Regions from separate parts of the Streptacidiphilus sp. MAP12-16 genome, predicted to be linked through region 3. Evidence: riboswitches for the same ligand, from Rfam matches in the RefSeq annotation. Region 3 holds a riboswitch; each other region holds the start of a gene.
What was found. Region 3 has a riboswitch for cobalamin ahead of ABIA33_RS13515 (cobalamin biosynthesis protein). Riboswitches for the same ligand answer to the same signal wherever they lie in the genome.
Positions count from the first base shown of each region.

Region 1: it holds a riboswitch for cobalamin, as region 3 does, so the genes downstream of both, ABIA33_RS05890 (ribonucleoside-diphosphate reductase subunit alpha) here and ABIA33_RS13515 (cobalamin biosynthesis protein) in region 3, are expected to answer to the same signal.
Region 2: it holds a riboswitch for cobalamin, as region 3 does, so the genes downstream of both, ABIA33_RS11970 (HoxN/HupN/NixA family nickel/cobalt transporter) here and ABIA33_RS13515 (cobalamin biosynthesis protein) in region 3, are expected to answer to the same signal.

Region 1 covers NZ_JBGCBY010000004.1:31,686-37,194, forward strand. The annotation lists gene mctP (monocarboxylate uptake permease MctP) at 1-442, shown strand, start outside; gene ABIA33_RS05875 (histidine phosphatase family protein) at 599-1,366, shown strand; gene ABIA33_RS05880 (hypothetical protein) at 1,624-2,427, opposite strand; gene ABIA33_RS05885 (GNAT family N-acetyltransferase) at 2,594-3,118, shown strand; cobalamin riboswitch at 3,146-3,288, shown strand; gene ABIA33_RS05890 (ribonucleoside-diphosphate reductase subunit alpha) at 3,424-5,509, shown strand, end outside.
Region 2 covers NZ_JBGCBY010000007.1:266,148-271,656, reverse strand. The annotation lists gene ABIA33_RS11980 (sugar phosphate nucleotidyltransferase) at 1-376, opposite strand, end outside; gene ABIA33_RS11975 (ArsR/SmtB family transcription factor) at 738-1,103, opposite strand; cobalamin riboswitch at 1,186-1,399, shown strand; gene ABIA33_RS11970 (HoxN/HupN/NixA family nickel/cobalt transporter) at 1,458-2,612, shown strand; gene ABIA33_RS11965 (pentapeptide repeat-containing protein) at 2,775-3,632, shown strand; gene ABIA33_RS11960 (VOC family protein) at 3,880-4,263, shown strand; gene ABIA33_RS11955 (ROK family protein) at 4,318-5,509, opposite strand, start outside.
Region 3 covers NZ_JBGCBY010000008.1:297,362-302,870, reverse strand. The annotation lists gene ABIA33_RS13530 (alpha/beta hydrolase family protein) at 1-841, opposite strand, end outside; gene ABIA33_RS13525 (NAD(P)/FAD-dependent oxidoreductase) at 1,212-2,576, shown strand; gene ABIA33_RS13520 (hypothetical protein) at 2,719-2,979, shown strand; cobalamin riboswitch at 3,158-3,303, shown strand; gene ABIA33_RS13515 (cobalamin biosynthesis protein) at 3,426-4,442, shown strand; gene ABIA33_RS13510 (cobyric acid synthase) at 4,439-5,509, shown strand, end outside.

The DNA.
Region 1 (5,509 bases), on a different contig from region 3:
CGTCCTCGGCATCGACAAGCAGTTCTCGATCAACCTCCAACTGCTGGGCGGGATCTGGATCCTGCAGACCTTCCCCGCCATCGTGGGGGGTCTGTTCGGTTGGGGCAAGCACAGTAGCAGGTGGTTCCACCGCTGGGCGCTGCTCGCGGGCTGGGCGGCCGGCATGGCGTACGGCACGTACATGGCCTACGGGGTGACCGCCGCAGGCAAGCCGCACTCGCACTTCGGCGGCAGCGCGGCGAACATCCCGGTCATCGGCCAGATCGGCTACATCGGGGTGACCGCCTTCGTGTTGAACCTGGCCGTCGCGGTCGTCCTCACCCTGGTGCTCCGCCTGGCGAAGACCCCGGACACGCCGGACGAGACCACCCCGGCCGACTACCTGCTCGAGGACACGCCACTCGCGGCCCCGCGCACCCCCGAGGTCGCCGCACTGCCCTGACGACCCCACTCCCCCCGAAACTCCGCCCCCCGAGCCACGCAAGCCCCCTACGCACCCCTTTTGCGCCCCCCGCCCGGGCCGCCGCTCCCGCACACTGGGACCGGCGGCCCGTTCGCATCCCCGCGCCCGGGCTCGGTCGACCCGCAGGGGGAATCCGTGGAGCTCACCGACCACCACCACCGCAGCCAACCCGAAGCCGCGCTCGAACCGCCCGCCGTCCCGGCCCTCCCACGCCCGCTCTCGCTGACCGTGACCCGCCACGGCCAGAGCACCGCCAACGCGGCCTTCGCCGCCGCCGAGGCCGTCGGCGCGCTGGACACCGGCATCACTTGCCGCGACGCGGACCTGTCGCTGACGACCCTGGGCCGGACCCAGGCGACCGCCCTGGGACGCTGGCTGGCCTCCCGCGCCGACGGCCCGCTGCCGCACAGCCTGTACGTGTCCCCGTACCTGCGGACCCAGGAGACGGCGGAGCTGGTCCTCGCCGAGATCGACCGCGCCGGGCTGCCGCTGCCCGACGTCCGAATCGACGAGCGGCTCCGCGACCGCGAGCTGGGCATCCTGGAGATGGTCACCAAGGCCGCGATCGAGCTGCACCACCCGGCCGAGGCCGCCCGCCGCCGCCTGCTCGGCGAGCTGCGCTGGCGACCCCCGGGGGGAGAGTCGCTGGCGGACGTGGCGCTGCGGCTGCGCAGCCTGCTCCGCGACCTGTACGAGACCGAGGCGTCGCGCCGGGTGCTGCTGGTCGGGCACGACGCGGTGGTGCTGATGCTCCGCCACATCATCGACGAGCTGGACGAGGCGTCACTGATCGCCGTCGACCGCGAGGGCGCGGTCGCCAACGCCTCGATCACCCGCTGGTCCCGTACCTCGTCCGGCCAGCTCAAACTCGACTGCTACAACACCACGGCGCATCTGCGGTGAGCGCTGGACCGACCGGTCCTACAGCCTGGGGGCGATAGGGCTCGGGTCAGCGCACGCCGTCGCAGTGACAATGTGCGGCTCCGTCGGGTAGCGACAATGTGCGGCTCCGCCGCGTGGCTTCGATGGCAGGGCGCCCGGGGCGCCCTTGTAGCGGAGCTACTGGGGCCCCGCCGCGCCGGCCGCTGATGTCAGAGCGGCAACGCGGCAAGCGCAGGTGCCGGGCGGCGGGCGCCCGAGCCCTGTCGCTCCCCCGGCCGTTACTTCTCGTGCATCGGGGGGCGGCGGCGCGCGCAGGCGACCAGCGCCACGCCGCCGCCCAGGGCCAGCGCCGACCCGCCCGCGGCCAGCGGGACCAGCCCGGAACCGCCGGTCTCCGCGAGCTGGGGGGCGTCGTGCCGTCGCTCCGTGGCCCGCACCACGCGGAAGTAGTGCGGGTCGGAGATCCCGACCGGCAGCGGCACGGTCTGGCCGGCCAGCGTGACCGGCTCGAAGCCCACCGCCATGGTCAGCCACTGCCCCGGCGGCGCGCCCGGCGCCAGGCGCATCCGCAACGGCAGGGCGGTCCTGCTCCGCGCCGGCAGGGTCAGCCCCTGCCCCGGCCCGACCTGGCCCACCAGCGAGCCCTGAGCCGCGACCATCGACACCCTGTGCCAGCCGGATCCCTGCCGCCACTGGAGCCGGACGTCACCGCGGCGCAGGGTCCGGTTCCTCGCGCCGAAGACGACGACCGGACGGACTCCCGCACAGCTCTGCCCGGCACGGGTCCGCACCGTGAGCCGGAACCGGGACCACTGGCCCCCGGCCCGGTAGACGCCGTGCAGCCCCTTGAACCTCAGCGTCAGCGGCGTCTGGCTCAGTGCGTCGAAGTCCACACCGCAGACCGCCGTCCCCGCCGTCCCCGCTGTCCCCGCTGACACGGGCGTCGCCGCGGAGGCCGCCGACGCGGTCCCGGCCGTCCCCAGCAGCAGCGCCGGCCCGGCGACCAACCCGGCCGCGCCGAGACCTATCCCGAGACCTATCCCGCGGCCGAACCCGTGCCGCACCGTCCGACGCAGCCTCATGGTGACCCTCGCTCCCGCTGACGCGCGAAGGCCCGACGCCACCGCGAACACCCTCCGAATCTGACACAGCACCAGGGGTCATGCCCGGTGGCAGCGGCCGCCCTGCCGCCATCCCGGTGACGCCCCTCCCCCGCACATCTCCTGCCTGCTCAGGCAGACTTTCCCCATGGACCTCATCATCCGCCCCGCCCTCGACTCCGAGCTCGACGACGCAGGCCACCTCACCGCCGAGTCCTTCATCGCCGACGGCCACACGCCTCGCGGCGGCGACTACGAGCCCCGGCTGCGCGACGGGCGCGACCGGGCGCGGCACGCGGAACTGCTGGTCGCGGCCGATCCGGAGACGGGCGCGCTGCTGGGCTCAGTGACCTTCGCCCCACCCGGCTCGCCCTACGCGGACCTGGCCCGGGGCCAGGAGGGCGAGTTCCGGATGCTCGCCGTCAGGCCCGAGGCCCGGGGCCGCGGCGCGGGCGAGGCGCTGGTGCGGGCCTGCCTGGACCGGGCCCGGGAACTTGGGCTCACCCGCGTGGTGATGTCCACTCAGGAGTCCATGGTGCACGCGCACCGGATCTACGAGCGGCTGGGCTTCGTCCGCACGCCCGAACGCGACTGGTCACCCGTGCCGGGCATCGATCTGCTGACCTACGCGATCGAACTGCAGGTCGAGGCGGGGAGTGACTCCGCTCACTGAAGACACTACATGTAGGGGTGCATTTCTGATGCACCCCTACATGTATGCTCACTCTCGCTGTCGACGCAGGGGAACCCGGTGCGATTCCGGGACTGCCCCGCAGCGGTGAGCGGCTGTGCCCCTGTGCCTGCCCGCGAGTCCGAGTACCTGCCGACGGTGCGTCCCGCTGACCCGGGACGTCGTACGTCCGGGCCTCGCGGGTGGGCCGGGGACGCGCCCCGTGCTGCCCTCGCGCGCACCGACGCGCTCCTCGACCTGCCGCTGCGGCCCACCGCCGACCGGCCGCCGACGAGGAGCGCACCGCAGTGAACAGAGCATCAGCCACCCTGCCGCAGCAGCAAGCCGCAAGCCCCGACGCCCCCGGCACCGCCCTGCTGCGCTCCCTCACCGAGCGCTCCGCCGACCTTCCCGAGGTGGATCCCGGCCGGGTCGCCGCCGCAGCCCTGCGCGGACGCAGCACCGGCGCCGGCTACGCCGAGCTCCGCAGCCTCGCCATCGAGGGCGCGGCCTCCCTCATCGCCGAGGACCCGCAGTACTCCCGGCTCGCCGCCCGGCTGCTCGCCGAGGAGATCCGCGAGGAGGCCGGCGGCCAGGGCGCGACCTGCTTCGCCGCCTCCATCGCCGTGGGCCATCGCGAGGGCCTGATCGGCCACCCGACGGCGGACTTCGTCGCCGCCCACGCCGAAGCGCTGGACGCGGTGGTCGACCCGACCGCCGACGACCGCTTCGAGTACTTCGGGCTGCGCACGGTCTACTCCCGCTACCTGCTGCGCCACCCGATCACCCGTCAGGTCATCGAGACCCCGCAGCACTTCCTGCTGCGCGTCGCCTGCGGGCTGCAATCGGGAGGTGTGGCGCGAAGCACCTCGGACAAGGGTGGCGGCGGGCGACGGGAGGGCGGAGACACTGGGCCGGTCGCCGAGGTCGCGGAGCTGTACCGGCTGATGAGCCGCCTGGAGTACCTGCCCTCCTCGCCGACGCTGTTCAACTCGGGTACCCGCCACCCGCAGATGTCCTCCTGCTACCTGCTCGACTCCCCCCTCGACGAGCTGGACTCGATCTACTCCCGCTACGCCCAGATCGCCCGGCTCAGCAAGCACGCCGGCGGCATCGGCCTCTCCTACAGCCGGATCCGCTCGCGCGGCAGCCTGATCCGGGGCACCAACGGCCAGTCCAACGGAATCGTCCCGTTCCTGCGCACGCTGGACTCCTCCGTGGCGGCGGTCAACCAGGGCGGCCGCCGCAAGGGCGCGGCCTGCGTCTACCTGGAGACCTGGCACGCGGACATCGAGGAGTTCCTCGAACTGCGCGACAGCACCGGCGAGGAGGCTCGCCGCACCCACAACCTCAACCTGGCGCACTGGATCCCCGACGAGTTCATGCGCCGCGTCGACGCCGACACCGAGTGGTCGCTGTTCTCCCCCGGCGACGTGCCGGAGCTGGTGGACCTCTGGGGCGCCGAGTTCGACGCCGCCTACGCAAAGGCCGAAGCGGCCGGTCTCGCGGTCCGCAGCCTGCCGGCGCGGGCGCTGTACGCGCGGATGATGCGCACCCTCGCGCAGACCGGCAACGGCTGGATGACGTTCAAGGACGCCTCCAACCGCGCCGCCAACCAGACCGCGCTGCCCGGTCGCACGGTGCACTCCTCGAATCTCTGCACCGAGATCCTCGAGGTCACCGACGACGGCGAGACCGCCGTCTGCAACCTCGGCTCGATCAACCTCGGGGCGCATCTGCTGCCGTCCGGCGAGATGGACTGGACCCGGCTCGACAGCACCGTCCGCACCGCCGTGACCTTCCTCGACCGGGTGGTGGACATCAACTTCTACCCGACGCCCGAGGCCGCCGCCTCCAACTCCCGCTGGCGGCCGGTCGGTCTGGGCGTGATGGGCCTGCAGGACGTCTTCTTCAAGCTCCGCCTGGAGTTCGACTCCGCCGAGGCCGAGCGCCTGTCCACGCGGATCGCCGAGCGGATCATGCTCGTCGCCTACGAGACCAGCTGCGACCTGGCCGAGCGCCTCGGCCGGCATGTCGCGTACGAGGAGACCCGCGCCGCCCGCGGCCAACTGCACATCGACCACTTCGAGGTGCGGACGGAGTGGGCCGACCGCTGGACGGCGCTGCGCGAGCGCGTCGCGGTGACGGGTCTGCGCAACTCGCTGCTGCTCGCCATCGCGCCCACGGCCACCATCGCGTCCATCGCCGGCGTCTACGAGTGCATCGAGCCGCAGGTGTCCAACCTCTTCAAGCGGGAGACGCTCAGCGGTGAGTTCCTGCAGGTCAACCCGTACCTGGTGGCGGACCTCAAGGCCCGCGGCCTGTGGAACGCGGCGACCCGGGAGTCGCTGCGCGAGTCCAACGGCTCGGCACTCGACATCCCCGGCCTGCCCG
Region 2 (5,509 bases), on a different contig from region 3:
AGTCGACGGGCAGGACCAGGGCCTGTTCGCCCAGGTCCCACTGCTCGAGGTTGTGCAGCGTGGCTGCGCCGGAGCCGACGTTGTAGCGGTCGAACCGGGCCCGCGAGTACTGGACCTCGACCCCGTGCCGCTCCCCGTGGCCGAGCAGCAACTTGATCTGGCTGCGGTTCTCCAGGCCCTGCGCGACCACGAAGAACCGCCGGATCCCCTGCTCGCAGCAGGCGTCCACCACCCACTCGATCAACCGGCGCCCCGCGAACGGGATCAGCGCCTTGCTTCGTATGTAGTCCGCGCTCTCCAAGGTGATCGGCTTCGCGCGCTCCCCGCGACCGCCCGCCAGGATGATGCCGACAGTTTCCCGTCCTCCCCCACCCATCCCCACTCCTTCGGTCTTGCGCTCCAAGCCACCGCCATACAACAACCTCTGTCAAATATAGTCAACAGCAATGTAATGCAGCTGGCTCCGAACCCACCACCCCCACCGGCGGGGGCGTCCCAGAGTGGGATCTGCCACGTGACCGGTCGAGCACGGGCGGAGTCCCCAGCCGGCAACACGCCGACCGAGCACGGGCAGGAGCGCGGACGCGGGAGCGCGGTGGGTCACTGAGCCGCCTCCCGGCTCTGGAGCGCGTGGCCGCCGAACTGGTTGCGCAGGGCGACGGTCATCACGATCGGCGAGAAGGGCGCGGACCCTATCCTGGCTCGCCGGACACTGGCTCCCGCGCGAGGCGCGCTGATCAGGACAGGGCCGCCGGTGGGCGGATCGTGTTGAGCAGGGCCGCGATGTGGGGGTCCGTCAGGCGGTAGCGAACGACGCGTCCGTCCTTGTCGGCGGTGACCGTACCCGAGGCCCGGAGCAGACGCAGGGCTTGGGACACGCCCGTGTCGTTGATGCCAGTGGCGATGGCCAGGTCGGAGACCGCGATCGGGCCCGCCCGGTGGATGGCCAGCAGCAGGGAGAGTCTGCCGGGCTCGCCGAGCAGGGCGAAGCGGGTGGCCCACACGCCGATCTGCGCGGTGTCGCCGATGCCCTCGATGGCTTCGCAGACGGTGTGCTCGTCGATCGCGCGCCGGTGTGCGCGGTCCTCGGGAACCAGGTGCATGCGCTCATCTTCGCCCCTGCCTCGGGGTGATATGCAACACCTGCGCATCTACGCAGGCTTGTCGATGTGCACGGCTGCCCCCTACGGTGGGGCCTGCCGTGGTGTTCGGGAAGACCGGTTCGCTGTGCTCGTCGCAGTAGTCCGGAGCGGCCCTCGCCACTGTGATCGGGAAGTTGCCGCACCACCCCCGCCCCTGAGGGCGGGAGGCCACTGGACACTGCAGGTGTCTGGGAAGGCCGGTTGCGGCAGCGTTCGACCCGTCAGCCAGGAGACCGGCCACGGCACCGCACGATGACCTCCCGGCCTCCGGTCGGGGGGACCCCCTTCACGAGGTGCTGGAGAGGCTGCCCTGAGATGACCCTGCCCAAAAACGCCACCCCGCCGTCCGCCACTGCTGAGCGTGGGACAGCGACAGCGGCCACCCTGCCGATGCGCTGGGAGCGCAAGGACTGGCTCCGTACCGGCGGCCTCCTGGCGGTGATCGCCGCCCTCCACGTCGTCGCCTTCGGGATTCTGGCCGTCATGGTGGCCCCGCACCACTACCAGGTCGGCACCCAGGTGTTCGGTCTGGGCCTGGGGGTGACCGCCTACACCCTGGGCATGCGGCACGCCTTCGACGCCGACCACATCGCGGCGATCGACAACACCACCAGGAAGCTGATGGCCGACGGCAAGCGCCCCGTCTCGGTCGGCTTCTGGTTCGCCCTGGGGCACTCCACGATCGTGGTGGTCCTGGCCGGAGGCATCGCGGCCGGGGCCCACTTCGTCACCACGCTGACCGATGACAAGTCCAGCGCCCACCAGGCCCTCGGCGTGGTCAGCACCAGCGTCTCCGGCGGCTTCCTCTACCTGATCGCAGCCCTCAACCTGGTCTCACTGGTCGGCATCCACCGTGTCTTCAAGGCCATGCGCGCGGGCCAGTTCGACGAGCACGAGTTGGAGAAGCATCTGGACAACCGGGGCTTCATGAACCGCATCCTGGGCCGACTGACCAAGTCCATCACCCGACCCGGCCAGATGTACCCGATCGGACTGCTCTTCGGCATCGGCTTCGACACCGCCACCGAGGTCACCCTGATGGTGATGGCCGGTTCCGGCGCCGCCGCCGGGCTGCCCTGGTACGCGATCCTGTGCCTGCCGCTGCTGTTCGCCGCCGGGATGAGCCTGTTCGACACGCTGGACGGCACCTTCATGAACTTCGCCTACCACTGGGCGTTCTCCAACCCGGTGCGCAAGGTCTACTACAACCTCACCATCACCGGCCTGTCGATCGCCGTGGCGTTCCTGATCGGCACGATCGAACTCGTCGGCGTACTGCACGACCAGCTCGGCCTGGACGACCCGGTCAGCAACTGGATCTCGGGGGTGAACCTCAACAACGTCGGCTTCGTGATCGTCGGCCTGTTCGTCGCGGTCTGGGTGGTGGCCCTGGGCTACTGGCGCCTCGGCAGAGTCGAGCACCGCTGGAACCACAGGGCAGCCATCAGCGGCCGGGGCGAAGCGGGTTGATGACGCCGCCGCGCCGGGCGTAGGCATACGTGTCCCGGGGCCGGCGGCGGAGGCCCGGGTGAGCCCGGACGATAGGCTTGGCCGGCCTGGACGTCAGCTGACCGTCCAGGCCGCCGCCGTACGCACCGAACCGTCCCCGATACCAGCAGGAGACCACGCACGTTGTCCGAGAAACCCGAAGACGCAGAGCCGGCCCCCGTAGGAGGCCACCTCGATCTGCGGGCCGACTGCGGGAACTGCTTCGCGCTGTGCTGCGTCGTACCGGCCTTCGCCGCCTCGGCCGATTTCGCGATCAGCAAATCCGCGGGACATGCCTGCCCCAATCTCCAAACGGACTTCCGCTGCGGAATTCACACAGGTCTCAGGCAGCAGGGTTTCAAGGGATGCACCGTCTACGACTGCTTCGGCGCGGGGCAGAAGGTCTCCCAGGTCACCTTCGGCGGACAGGACTGGCGACAGGCTCCGCACACCGCACGGCAGATGTTCGACGTTTTCCCGGTCATGCGGCAACTGCAGGAATTGCTCTGGTATCTGACCGAGGCGCTCGCACTCGACCCGGCCCGCCCCCTCCACCGCGAGCTCGGCCTCGCCCGCGACGAGACCGAACGCCTGACCCGCCTCGCCCCGGACGCCCTGACGGCGCTGGACCTGGCGGCCCACCGAAGCGACGTCAACGAGCTGCTGCTGCGCACGAGCGAACTCGTGCGTGCCGCTGCCGGGCACCGGCGGAAGGAGCGCAGGGGAGCCGACCTCATCGGCGCCAGGCTCAAGGGCACCGATCTCAGAGGAGCCAATCTGCGAGGCGCCTACCTCATCGGGGCCGACCTGAGGGGAGCCGATCTGCGCGTGGCCGACCTCATCGGCGCGGACTTCAGGGACGCCGACCTGGGCGGCGCCGACCTCACCGGGTGCATCTTCCTCACCCAGTTCCAGCTGAACGCGGCGAAGGGCGACACCTCCACCAAGCTCCCGCCGTCCCTGACCCGACCCTCTCACTGGTCGGCGTCAAGCAGGCGCTGAGGTTCGCCGGACGGTTCAGCCCTCGGTGCCTGACCCGTGGCGACGAGAGCTGGTCCCTTCGTCCGGACATGATCTTCCTGACGGCGCAACAGGGCGCAAGCAGGACACGTGCTTTCAGCACTGTGATCATTCACGCGCGGGAGACGTAACAGAAACCGGGTGCGAGGGAGTGAGGAACAGTGAGCGCGTCGCCCTCCCGCACGCGGCAGATGATCGACTCCCGGGTTGTCGACGTACACTGACGGGCATGGCATGCCGCATCAGTGAGCTGGTCCTCGACGCCGCCGACCCCGACCGGCTCGCCGCATTCTGGAGCGAGGTCCTCGGCTACGTCGAACTCGGCCGGGAGGACGACGGAAGCATCGAGATCGGGCCGCCCGACGCCGGCTTCGGCGGCCCGCAGCCCACCCTCGTCCTCAGCCCCACCAGCGCCCCCCGGACCGCGAAGCTCCGACTGCACATCGACGTCAATGCCACCGACCGCGACCAGGACGCCGAGTTGGAGCGGCTGCTCGCTCTCGGCGCCAGGCCCGTCGACGTCGGCCAGACCGGCACCGAGAACTGGCATGTCCTGGCCGACCCCGAAGGCAACGAATTCTGCCTGCTGCACACCCGGCTCCAGCCCCTCTGACCACGTGCGTCCTGGCGCCGAGCCGCTCGACTGAACCGGGCCGGGCCGGTGTTCCTACGCTGACGTCGTGGCACGCCCGCCGTCGGCGAGCAACCGGGCCACAGGGAGCGTCGCCGCGCCCAACGCCACTGCCTCCGGCCCCAGTTCGCCCTGCTCGATCCGGGTACGGCCGTGGAGGTAAGGCAGGGTGTGCCGGCTGACGGTGTCCCGGACGGCGGGCAGGAGCGCCGGGCCCAGGATCGCACCCGCCCAGCCCGAGAGGACCACGCGGTCCGGGCCGAGCAGGTTGACCAGGTTGCCGATGCCGATGCCGAGGTAGGTGACCACAGAGCCGAGAGCCTGGTCCACCGCCCTCGCCGCCGCCCTCGCCCCCGCTGCGCCCCCGGGGGCGGGGGTGCGACGGCGTCCCACCAGTTCTGCCAGCTGGTCCTCGGTCCCCACCCCGATGAAGGGTTCGCTTCCGGCAAGGCCCTGGTAGTGGCGGAGGATCGTCTCCGCCCCGATGAAGGTCTCCAGGCAGCCGCGCGATCCGCAGCGGCAGGGGGGGCCGCCCACCTCGATGACGGTGTGACCCCACTCGATGGTGATGCTTCTCGCCCTGCCGCCTGGCTCGGCGGCCATGGTGAGGGCGGCTCCGGCGCCGACGCCCAGCAGGACGGTCACCGCTCGCTCCGCGCCCCGCGCCGCTCCGCGCCAGGTCTCGGCCTGGCCCAGCGCCATGGCGCCGTTGTCGATGTGCAGGGGTGTGCCGATCTCCCGTGCCAGCATCTCGGCCAGTGGCACCTCGGACCAGCCGAGCGTCGGCGCGTGCACCAGCGTCCGCTCGGGGGTGAGGGCGTCCGCCTGCACGGCGCCAGGGACACCGACACCGACGCCGAGGAGGTCGTCGGGGGCGATCCCGGCCTCGGCGGTGAGCCGGTCGATCCCGGCGAGTACGACCTCCACCACCCGCACCGGCTCCAGCCGGGTGGCGACGACTGGATAGACCTCCTCGGCGACCAGGGCCAGGGTCCAGTCGAAGAGTCCCACCTGGATCCGGGTCTCCGCGATGTCGACGCCGACCACGTGTCCGAAGTCGGGGCGCACCCGCAGCAGTGCCCGCGGGCGGCCACCGGCCGAGCTGACCGAGCCGACCTCGGCGACCAGGCCCTCGTTGATCAGATCGGACACCACGTTGCTGACGGTCGCCGGGCTCAGCCCCGAGGCGCGAGCGAGATCGTTCCGACTGGTGGACTCCCCGAGGTAC
Region 3 (5,509 bases):
CCTCCGCGGCGCGCGCACCCAGTTCAGCGAGGGCGTTCGGGACGCCGCGCCGGGTGGCCTGGCGGCGGACCGTCTCGTTCCAGTCGAGCACCGGCGAGTCGAGCACCATGCCCCGGACGACCTCGCGCCAGGAGGAGCGGACCGCCGCCTGCAGCACCATGGTCGCGCCGATGGACCAGCCGTAGAGCAGCACCCGCTGTCCGCCGCTGTCCACGACCAGCCGGATCGCGGCCTCCACGTCGCGCCACTCGGTCTCGCCGAAGTGGCCGATGCCGTCCGGCGAGCGGGGGGCGCCCTCGTCGTTGCGGTAGGTCACCGCGAGGACCGGGACCTTGAGCCGGTCGAAGAGCGGCAGCAGCGGGAGGACCTGCTCGCGGTCGGCGCCGAAGCCGTGGACGGCGATCACGCAGAGGTCGCGCACGCCCGGGAGGTACCAGGCGGGCATCGGGCCCAGCTCGCCGCGCACATGGGTTTCGGTGAAGTCCAGACCGAGGGCGGTCTTCGGGTCGCCGACGTACACGTGGGGAGTGATCCGGACGGTGGTGCCGACGGCGAGGGTTCCGCTGCGCGCACTCTCCAGACGGCGGACGACCGTCTGCGCGGTCGTACTCAGCACCTCGCCGACGACTGCGTGCCCGCCGCTCCACTCGAGGCCGTAGCGGCCCGGACGCTGGGTCTCCCAGGAACGGGTCAGCTCGATCTGCCCGGCAGCCGTGGAGTGGATGCGCAGGCCACCCGCGGCCGCCGGCGGGGCGCCACGGGGCCGGAGCGAGAAGTCCGAGACCACGCGGCCGGCCACCAGCGCGACGGCGCCGGCGCCGACGACCGAGGCTGTGGCCACAATCGCTGCCCTTCCCCAACGCATGTCGCTCCCCACGGTCGATCCCACACAGCGGCCTCTACCACAGCGGCCTCTACCCGCTTCTCACCCATCCCAGTACTGCGCGGTACTCCCCGCCACCGGTAGGCCGCCATCCGACGGAGTGTCCGACTCCGGGCTCCGGGCCTGACAGAGTGCGCGTTGCCGCTGGTCGCGAGCCTGGGTAGCGTGCCCGGCACCTGAGCAAGCACGCTCCCCGTCCCGGAAGCAGGTCCCCGTGGGCACGTCCGCCACGTCCTCCACGTCCCCCACTCCCGCCACGCCGTCGGCATCCGGCACGCCCGGCACGCCCGGCACTGCCAACGGCGGGGTCTCGTTCTGGTACTCGGCTATCGGGCTCCCCTCGCCACGCCGACCTCTCGACGGTTCGGCGGAGGCCGACGTATGCGTGGTCGGCGGCGGCTACACCGGCCTGTGGACCGCGTACTACTTGAAGAAGGCCGACCCGAGCCTCCGCGTCACCGTGCTGGAGCAGCGCTTCTGCGGGTACGGCGCATCCGGCCGCAACGGCGGCTGGCTCTACAACGGCTTCGCCGGACGCGGCGTCTTCGCCCGCACCTACGGCAAGGCGCGCGCGATCGCCATGCAGCAGGCCATGGACGGCGCGGTGGACGAGGTCATCGGGGTCTGCGCGGCCGAGGGCATCGACGCGGACGTGGTGAAGGGTGGCGTGCTCGAGGTCGCCAGGACCCCGGCCCAACTCTCCCGGCTGAAGGCCTACGTCGAGGAGGAGCACTCCTTCGGCGAGACCGAGCAGCAGCTGCTCGGCGCGGCCGAGGCCGCGCAGCGGATCAACGTCTCGGGTGCGCTGGGCGGCAGCTGGACGCCGCACGGCGCGCGGATCCAGCCCGCGAAGCTGGTCGTGGGGCTGGCCCGGGTGGTCGAGTCGATGGGTGTCGAGATCTACGAGGGCACGCCCGTCACCGAGATCCTCCCGGCCGGTGACGGACGCCCCGCGCGGGCGGTCACGGCCCGGGGCACGGTGTCGGCGCGCTTCGTGCTGCGGGCCACCGAGGGCTTCACCTCGGCACTGCGCGGCGAGCGGCGGTCCTGGCTGCCGATGAACTCCTCGATGGTCGTCACCGAGCCGCTGCCCGCGTCGTTCTGGGAGGCGGCGGGCTGGTCGGGCCGGGAGACCCTGGGTGACCTGGCACACGCGTACATGTACGCGCAGCGGACCGCCGACGACCGGATCGCGCTGGGTGGGCGCGGCGTGCCGTACCGCTTCGGCTCGCGGACCGACACCGACGGGGTGACGGCGCAGCGGACCATCGACCAGTTGCGGAACATCCTGGTCGACTTCTTCCCGGCAGCGCGCGACGCCCGGATCGACCATGCCTGGTCGGGCGTTCTCGGCGTGCCCCGGGACTGGTGTTCGACAGTGGAGCTCGACCGGGCCTCGGGCCTCGGCTGGGCGGGCGGTTACGTCGGCAGCGGCGTGACCACGACCAACCTGGCCGCGCGCACTCTGCGTGACCTGGTGCTGCGGGAGCTGGGTTCGGGCGGCGAGACGAGTCTCACGGCGCTGCCGTGGGTGGGCCACCAGGTCCGCCGCTGGGAGCCGGAACCGCTGCGCTGGATCGGTGTACACGCCATGTACGCCGCCTACCACACGGCGGACCGCCAGGAGCGCGGAGGCAGGGCCACCACCTCGCCGATCGCCCGCGTGGCGGACGTGGTTTCGGGGCGCCACTGACCGCGCCACTGACCCTTGCCGCACGCGTGTGCAGGCAGCGGGAGTAGGCAGGGCGGCCTCGAGATGCGGAACGCCGGGCGGTGGCAGACGCTTGAGTGCGGGGGGACCGGAAGACCGCAGCACTCAACTCCTTGGGGTGCCCATGTCTGTCCTTCTGTGCCTGCTCATCGCTCCGCTGGGTCTTGTAGTGATCTTGGGAATGTCCTGGCTCGAGGACCATGTGCTCCGCCCGCCGACCAGCCCGGGCGAGCAGGTCGTGCAGAGCCAGATGCTGCAGCGTCAGGGACCGCAGGGCCAGTCCGGGCCGGGGCCGGTCGTCAAGGGCACCGTGGAGCTGCTGCGCATCGTGCGTCCGCAGCAGTCGCCGCCGCCGACCGCGAAGGGCGGGGACCACGCGGCGTGAGCGCCCCGCCCTCCCTGGAGCCGGCCGGTCTTCCGCCGGCCGGCCCACCCGTGGCCGGTCTTCCGGCCGGTCCACCGGTGGCGGGGCGACCTGCGGAGATGTGACCGAGTCCGTCGGGGTCCGTGTTGACGGTCGGTCGGGCGGCGTGGTGGGATCGCAAGGCCAAACGGAGGCACGGAGAGGAAGCCGGTGACAGGGGAGACCCTCAGTCCGGCGCGGTCCCGCCACTGTCACCGGGGAGCGCTCTCGAACGACGGCCACGGCGGCGGGTGACACCGCTGCGGGAAGGCCCGGGAGCGTGTCGATCCGGAAGCCAGGAGACTCTCGCCCCCGGTTCGTCGATCCAGGGCGCGGACCCTGAGTGAGGACATCCACGCCATGCGCGCTGCCCTGCCGCCGCCGTCTCCCGCTGTCCACGTCCCCGCGCAGCCGCCCCACTGACCGCCGTGCGTGCGACCGCAGCACGTGCGACCGCCCCGGGTACGGCGGTCGCTCTGGGCCTCGCCGCCGGATACGCGGCCGACACCGCCTTCGGCGATCCCCGGCGCGGACACCCCGTGGCCGGGTTCGGACGCGCCGCCGGAGTGCTGGAACGGCGGCTGTGGCGGGACCGGAGGGACGCCGGCGCGCTCTTCACGGCCGTCTGCGTGGGCGCGGTGGCGGGTGCCGCGGTCTGCACCGGGCGGGCGCTGGGCGGGAGGCGTGCCGGACAGGTGCTCCTGGCCGGGGCGGCGAGCTGGACTGTGCTGGGGGGCGCATCGCTTGTCCGGGAGGCGCGCACGATCGGCGGCGCGCTGCAGGCCGGGGACCTCACGGCGGCGCGGGAGCGACTTCCGCACCTCTGCGGGCGGGACCCGCGCGAGCTGACGGAGCAGCAGGTCGCCCGGGCGGTGGTCGAGTCCGTCGCGGAGAACACCGCGGACGCGGTCGTGAACGCGCTGGTGTGGGGCGCGGTGGCGGGCACACCGGGGCTGCTGGCGTTCCGGGCCGTGAACACCCTGGACGCCATGGTGGGGCACCGCTCGGCGCGGTACCTGCGGTTCGGGTGGGCCTCGGCGCGACTGGACGACGTGGCGGGCTGGCCCGGGGCGCGGCTGACCGCGCTGCTGGCGGTGGCCGCCGCAGAGCCGGAGCGGCGCGCGGACGCCTGGCGGGTGTGGCGGCGTGACGCCTCCAGTCATCCCAGCCCCAACGCCGGCCAGGCCGAGGCGGCGTTCGCGGGCGCCCTGGGCGTACGGCTGGGGGGGACGCTCCGCTACGGAGAGAAATGGGAGCACCGGGCGGTGCTGGGAGCGGAACTGCGGCCGGTCGAGGTCGCGGACATCGAACGGGCCTGCGTGCTGTCGCGGCGGGTCGGCCTGCTGGCAGTCCTGGTCACAGCCGTGGCAGGGCTGGCGCGGAACTTGGCTCGGAACTTGGCGCGGAACCTGACGGGGAGTCCGACGAGGAGGGGGAAGCGATGAAGGGTGCGCTGCTGGTCGCGGGGACGACCTCCGACGCCGGAAAGAGCGTGGTCACGGCCGGGATCTGCCGCTGGCTGCTCCGGCAGGGGGTGAAGGTCGCTCCGTTCAAGGCGCAGAACATGTCGCTCAACTCCTTCGTCACCGCTGACGGCGCCGAGATCGGCCGCGCGCAGGCCATGCAGGCCGCGGCGGCCGGGATCGAACCCGAGGCCGCGATGAACCCGGTGCTGCTCAAGCCCGGCGCCGACGGGCGCAGCCAGGTCGTGGTGCTGGGCCGACCGGTCGCCGAGGTGGGCGCACTGGACTACCGCGAGCGCAAGCCCGCGTTGCTGCGGATCGCCCTGGACTGCCTGGCCGACCTGCGCGACCGCTACGACGTGGTGGTGTGCGAGGGCGCGGGCTCCCCCGCCGAGATCAACCTGCGGGACCGTGACATCGCCAACATGGGCCTGGCCACGGCGGCCGGGCTGCCGGTGGTCGTGGTCGGCGACATCGACCGGGGCGGCGTGTTCGCCTCCATGTTCGGGACGCTGGCGCTGCTGTCCGCCGAGGACCAGCGGCACCTGGGCGGATGGATCGTCAACAAGTTCCGGGGCGACGTGAGGCTGCTGCAACCCGGCCTGGACATGCTGGAGTCGCTGACGCACCGTCCGTCGCTGGGCGTGCTGCCGATGCTGTCCGGGCTGTGGCTGGACGCGGAGGACTCGCTGGACCTGGCCGGTCTGGTCGACCGCGCGCCCACCGGCGGCGCGTACGGTAGCGAGGTGCTGCGGGTGTCGGTGGTGCGGCTGCCGCGCCTGTCCAACTTCACCGACATCGACGCGCTCGCGCAGGAGCCCGGAGTGCTGGTGCGCTGGGCGACCCGGCCGGAGGAGTTGGCGGACGCCGACCTGGTCGTCCTGCCGGGAACCCGCGCCACCATCGCGGACCTGGCCTGGCTGCGTGAGCGCGGCCTCGACACCGCGCTGGCCGAGCGCGCCTCGCACGGCCTGCCGGTGCTCGGCGTGTGCGGCGGCTACCAGATGCTGGGGCGGACCATCCTCGACGAGGTCGAGTCGCGGGCGGGC